Regions from separate parts of the Psychromonas sp. L1A2 genome, predicted to be linked through region 3. Evidence: predicted binding sites of a transcription regulator. Region 3 holds the regulator's gene; each other region holds the start of a gene.
The links. Region 3 encodes LexA, which represses DNA repair genes until DNA is damaged. Its sites were predicted from a motif close to TACTGTATNNNNATACAGTA; they were not measured.
Positions count from the first base shown of each region.

Region 1: a site for LexA is predicted at 1,315-1,334, ahead of GQR59_RS12045 (DNA topoisomerase III). Genes of this name have one in related genera too.
Region 2: a site for LexA is predicted at 1,006-1,025, ahead of ruvA (Holliday junction branch migration protein RuvA). Genes of this name have one in related genera too.

Region 1 is NZ_WUAG01000002.1:352,419-354,700, forward strand. Features, by position in the region: gene GQR59_RS12045 (DNA topoisomerase III) at 1-1,304, opposite strand, end outside; gene GQR59_RS12050 (hypothetical protein) at 1,534-2,169, shown strand.
Region 2 is NZ_WUAG01000001.1:695,206-697,487, forward strand. Features, by position in the region: gene rarD (EamA family transporter RarD) at 79-966, shown strand; gene ruvA (Holliday junction branch migration protein RuvA) at 1,099-1,722, shown strand; gene ruvB (Holliday junction branch migration DNA helicase RuvB) at 1,829-2,282, shown strand, end outside.
Region 3 is NZ_WUAG01000002.1:1,833,242-1,835,523, reverse strand. Features, by position in the region: gene GQR59_RS18395 (GNAT family N-acetyltransferase) at 1-71, shown strand, start outside; gene GQR59_RS18390 (SCO family protein) at 167-844, opposite strand; gene lexA (transcriptional repressor LexA) at 984-1,610, opposite strand; gene GQR59_RS18380 (type II secretion system protein N) at 1,764-2,282, opposite strand, start outside.

The DNA.
Region 1 (2,282 bases), 1.5 Mb from region 3:
ATTTCTATTTCAGCAATACATTCCGCATAACAATAATCATCATAAAACTGACAAAGGTACTGACGCGCAATTAATTGATAAATATTCTTTGAAACCAAGTCTAATGTGTTGGTAGATTTTTTTGTATCCGTAGGAATAATCGCATGATGTGCATCGACTTTACTGTCATTCCATGCACGCCCTTTGATTGATAAATTAGCACCTTGCACCGCTTCTTTCATTGCACTGTCGTTATTCTCAATTGCTTGAGTAACATACTTCGCTTGTTGATGATGATTACGCGGTAAATAACGCGAATCTGAACGCGGATAAGTGATTAGTTTATGCCTTTCATAAAGCCCCTGTGCAGCATCTAACACTTGCTGTGCGCTATAACCAAAACGCTTTGCGGCATCAATTTGTAAACTAGATAAATTATAAGGTAATGGTGCGACCTGTTTTTTATTTTTATTAATGAAGCTTTTAACTGTAGCGGGTTGATTAGTAATACGTGCCGCTACGTTTTCTGCCAACCCCTTTACTAATACACGCCCCTCTGAATCTTGATAAGGTGCACAAGCATCACTTGGTTGCCACTTAGCTGTAAAATTAGGTTCATTTTTATGTTGATTCATAGCCTGGCAATGCGCGAGTACTTCATAAAAGGGTTTACTAACAAACTGCTCAATTTCTTTATCACGCCTTGCTACTATGCCCAATAACGGTGTTTGTACTCGACCAACCGATATCACTCCTTTGTAGCCAGATTTTTGTGCAAGTAAGGTATAAGCGCGCGTTAAATTTAAACCATATAACCAATCTGCACGGGTTCTCGCTAAAGCTGACGTTGAAAGAGGAATAAAATCTTGATTTGAACGCAATTGCTGTAGCGAACGTTTGACTGCATTAACCGTTAAATCGCTAATTAAACAACGTTCTACTTGCTTTAGTTTATTGCCTTTTACACCACTAAAATGAATTACTTCGTCGACTAAAAGTTGTCCTTCTCTATCTGGGTCACCCACATGCACTAATTGATCGGCTTGTTTAATTAGCTTTTTTAAAATACTTAATTGTTTACTTGTGGTTGCAACAGACTTTAATTTCCATTTTTCAGGAATAATTGGAAGGTGTTCAAATTTCCATTGCTTAAAACTAGGATCGTAAGCTTCAGGATCAACCTGTGTTAGTAAGTGCCCAATACACCAACTAACAACATCACCGTTACCTGCATAGATGCATCCATCAGCTTTACGATGTGGTTTTGGCAGTGCATCTGCAACTGCACGACCTAAGCTTGGTTTTTCAGCAATATATAATTTCAACGAACACTCCAACTGTTTTTATAAACAGTATTTTATATGGTGTAATAATTCAAGTTTTAGACGTCTTTATTTGCAACTAGTTTTACTATTGTTTGACTAATCACCAATGATTCTTAAAATGCCCCTTAATATTTAGGATATATCACTCGCATAAATTAACCTGTATAACTTATTTTATATAAGCTTATTCGGAATTAGTTAATTAGCATGACCTCATAGGAATTGAGATATGAAAATGTCAAACAAGATAACATCATCATTATGTTTCAGCGCAGCGTTATTAGTGTCAGCCTGCGGCTCCGAGGAAAACACTGAAAAGCAAATAAGCGAGCCAATGGCGATTGATTTACAAGAAGAAGCAGTACAAACAAGCGAAGCTAAACCGACATTATTAGAAAGAGCAAAAATAGCCGCTTCTGCAGCGAGAAAAACAGATCCCACTAAGTCTTGGGATGCTGTAGGTAAATCCAGCGAAGAAATTTGGGAAAAAAGTAAAAAGACCAGTCAAGATATTTTAACGTTAGGCACAGAGTCGAGTAAAGAAGCTTTACAGAAAAGTAAAGAAATAAGCCAAGAGATCTGGGAAGGTAGTAAAGAAGCAAGTACAGCGCTTTGGGAGAATGGTAAAGACTCTAGTGAAGAAGTCTGGAATGAGAGTAAAGAGACAACTAAAGAGCTTTGGGATAACGGAAAAGAATCTAGTAATGAGCTTTGGAAAGACGGCAAAGAAAACAGTACAAAGCTTTGGGATGAACATATACAAAAACTAGAAAAATTGTTTGATAACAATGATGATAATGATGAAAGCGCTGAAAATGATGCCTTTAATAAAGCCAATGAAGCATTTGAGGCCGATGAGATTTAATGCTGTTTATTTGAAAAGTTCGGAGCACTTATTTTATTTAAAAACTAAATTAAAGGCTGTGTTTAGAGATTGTATTTAGCAGCTATATTTAGAAGAAGTATTTAGAGACTATA
Region 2 (2,282 bases), on a different contig from region 3:
GACTTTCCTAAAATAGACTATAGCTTCGAACTATTATTACCCATGAATGGGTGTTAATCGGTTATTTATCGAGAAATTATGAACAAACTATCAGAGACACAGTTAGGCATTTTTTACGCATTGGGCGCTTATCTAATGTGGGGCATTGCCCCCCTTTATTTTAAGCATTTAGGCTTTATTCCTGTTTATGAAATTCTCGCTCATCGTGTTATTTGGTCGGTAGTTGTGACTGCTTTATTAGTTTCGTATTTAAAAGACTGGCCGAATGTTATATCTGTTTGTCGTTCATATAAAAGTCTATTGATGCTAACAATGACCTCATTATTAATAAGTTGTAATTGGTTAGTTTTTATTTGGGCTATTAATAATGGAAAAATGCTAGAGGCGAGCTTAGGCTATTTTATTAACCCTATTGTGAACGTAATGTTAGGGCTGGTTTTTCTTAGTGAGCGGTTATCACGTTTAAAATGGTTTGCAGTGTTCTTAGCCTTTATTGGCGTAGCTGCACAGGCTTGGCAACTTGGTGAATTACCTTGGGTTTCTTTAGTCTTGCCATTTAGTTTTGCATTTTATGGTTTATTACGTAAAAAAGTAAAAGTGAAAGCAATCACAGGATTGTTTTTAGAAACAATGGTGGTGTTACCGATTGCCGCATTTTATTTAATGGTGATCACACATAGCGATACGTCTAACTTATTTAATAATGATTGGTCACTCAATGTATGGTTAATACTGGCAGGTGTTGTCACGGCAATGCCTTTAATATTTTTCGGGCAAGCTGCATTACGGTTGCCTTTATCGACATTAGGATTTTTTCAGTATTTAGCCCCTTCGTTATTATTTTTATTTGCCGTACTACTTTATGATGAACCCATTTCATTCATTAAAATGTTCACCTTCGCCTGTATTTGGTCCGGAATATTACTTTTTGTTTTTGAAAATAAACTGATTAAGTGGTTTAAATAAACAAACTAGATGCTTTAAATTAGCTAACTTAGCATAAAGTACTGGATATTTAGTCAGTTGTTTTTTATGCTTGTTAATATTCGTCTTTATCTTATATAGATTGTGTTCATTAATGACAAAGCAGGGAACAGTATGATTGGATTATTACGTGGTATTTTATTAGAAAAGCAGCCTCCTGAAATCTTATTGGATGTGGCTGGCGTCGGTTATGAGATTCAATTACCAATGAGCTCTTTTTATCCACTACCTGCAGTAGGTGAAGAAGCAATTGTTTATACTCATTTTGTTGTTCGAGAAGATGCACAATTACTTTATGGCTTTGCTGATAAACACGAACGTGCGATGTTTCGAGAGTTAATTAAAGTAAATGGTGTTGGACCTAAACTCGCATTGGCTATTTTATCTGGTATGTCGGCGAATCAATTTGTTCAGTGTATCAATAACGATGCAGTCACTACGTTAGTTAAGCTACCTGGTGTTGGTAAAAAAACTGCCGAGCGTTTAGTGGTTGAAATGAAAGATCGCCTGAAAAATTGGGGCGGAAGTGACTTATTAACACCAGAATCAGATAGATTGTCATTAACTAATGATTTCGAAAATACATTTGTAAGCGGCAATGCAAAAGACGAAGCAATTAGTGCTTTGATTGCTTTAGGGTATAAACCGGCTGTAGCGGAAAAAACCATACAGCAAATTTATAAAGAAGGGATGGATTGTGAAGCCCTTATCCGTAGTTCATTAAAGAATATGATGTAGACTGTCTCACGATATAACATCACTATAAATTTCTGTGTTAAGTGCGCGCTTACTGCTGCTATTTTTGTTTTAGTAAATGCTTATTTTTAAACTAATAGAGTAATTCATGATTGAAGAAGACCGCCTTATTTCAGGTACTCAAAAAACCGATGATAATTTAATAGATAGGGCTATTCGCCCTAAACTATTAGCTGATTATGAAGGGCAGCCACAAGTAAACGCACAAATGGAAATTTTCATTGAAGCGGCACGCCAGCGTAATGAAGCCTTAGATCATCTGCTTATTTTTGGACCGCCTGGTTTAGGTAAAACAACGTTATCGCATATCGTAGCGAATGAATTAGAAGTTAATATTAAAACGACATCTGGACCAATTTTAGAAAAAGCAGGGGACTTAGCGGCACTGTTAACTAACCTTGAAGAAAATGATGTGCTTTTTATTGATGAAATACATCGTTTAAGCCCGATTGTTGAAGAAATCTTATATCCAGCGATGGAAGATTATCAGCTAGATATCATGATTGGTGAAGGACCAGCTGCACGTTCTATTAAGCTAGATT
Region 3 (2,282 bases):
GTTTAGGCTTTTCTGATTATCAACTTGATCCAGAATTTGGCAGTGCTTTATTTTGGACAAAGAAAATTTAATCTACGTTACGTTAATTCTTCGCTTAAAGATGAATAAACCGCTTAGTCTTAGTTAACTGCGCGGTTATTCTAAAAACGGGTCAATGTTAGCTACCCTATTGATTAATTTCATTATTATATTGTTGCTGTAATTCTTTAATATCTTCAACCATTAAATCCATATCTACGCTATTAATACCTTGCTTATTAGGCACAGACTTAAACGTTGCATGCAACTTTCCATCCGGGTCAATTAAAACAATAGATGCACTGTGATCGACCAAATAAAAATCATCTGTATCACCCGCTTCAACAATGCCATAAATTAAACCAAGCTGTGTTACAAAAGGCCATAGTTGTTTATGTGTGCTCGTTACACCGATAAAGTTTTTATTAAAATAATGAACATAGTCTGCGAGTTGTTCCGCTTTATCTCGATTAGGATCAACAGAAACAAATACAACTTGAGTGGTTGTATTATCATCATTAGTTAAACTAGGATAAATACGATCTAAATCAGCGAGTGTAGTAGGGCAAACATCAGGACAAAAAGTATAACCAGCAAAGAAAAGCGTCCATTTCCCTTTTAATGATTCATTTGTAAAAGCAACTTTTCCCGCTTTTTCAAAAGCAAACTCATTTAAAATAATACGCGGTTTAGCTAAAAATAAAGCATTATTATCTGTTTCAAATGTATCACCATTTTTAGCATTTAGATTAATGGCTTCTAATCCACCTAACGCAAAAAATAAACCCACGATTACAATACTGCATATAATTATTATACGTTTCATTTTTTTACTCTATTTGCTCAAAGCAAGTGATGAAAATGCCAATAAATAGAATAACTATTTATTGGCATTTTCTTCGCTTTATTAATTTATTTACTGCATTTACTTAAGCGATTAAGTTACAAAGCAGATAGATAAACGTTTACATCCAATCAGCAGTACGAATAACACCAACTGCAATACCTTCAATATCAAATGATTGAAACTCTAAATCAACCTTAATGGGATCGAATAATGTATTTTCAGCTTTTAATGTTATTTGCTTACCATCACGATAAAAGCGTTTAACGGTTACATCATCTTCAACTCTTGCAACAACTACTTGGCCATTATTGATATTTTGGGTTTTATGTACAGCTAATAGATCACCATCCATAATACCAATATCTTTCATGCTTTCGCCCTGAACACGCAATAAAAAATCTGCCGCAGGATGAAATAAAGTAGGATCAACATTGTAATGAGTTTCAACGTGCTCTTGAGCTAAAATCGGCTCTCCGGCAGCTACTTTACCGATTAAAGGCAAGCCTTCGTTGGCTGCTTCATTATCTTTATGCTCACTAATAACGCGAATACCACGAGATGTGCCAGATAATATTTCAATCGCCCCTTTACGTGCTAATGCTTTTAAATGCTCTTCTGCTGCATTGGCACTTTTAAAACCTAGAATTCTTGCTAATTCCACGCGTGTTGGTGGCATGCCAGTCTTTGTAATTTGATCTTTTATTACGTCTAGGACTTCGCCTTGGCGTTTAGTTAACTCTTTCATTAGGATCTCCACGCGATAATAAACTGTAAACAAACACAGTGTATATCCATACATGGTTAAATACTAGTTAAGACTCTTCTTTTTATTATTAGATAGGAAATAAAGTCCAATAATGCTAAATAATGACCCAACAATACTCTATTAATTCATTACTTAAAGTTGTCCACTAAAGCTAAGTGTCGTTGCCCCACTTTCGTTTTTTGGGCCAATCCACGTTAATGATTTAGCAATCGAAGGAGCCAACTTATCGGTTCCTTGAATCTCTCCATTTAACTTATATATGCCGCCTTCGCCTAAACTAATATCTAAGGTTGTTGCTAATTCATCTGACTCTTGAGTAACAAATGCCGTAACCTCACCATTATCACATCCGAGATCAACAGTAGGAGAAGCTAAATTGACTACGCCTAACTGACTAGATACGACAGCATTTTGCCAAAGTACGTTACCTTGTAATTGTTCACAATAGGGTTTGCCTTGTGTGAATTCTTTAATGACTGCGGAAAAATCTCCTGAAATTTTAGCCGGCAAACGCATTGGCAATAATGTTAATAATTCTTTTGAACTTAAATCTAAAATAACATTTGATGCGCTTATCCCTGAAAAACCATAACGAACAATACCTTTACCAGACATAGCTTGAGAACCGTTGTTAAATGAAGCATCGGCCTC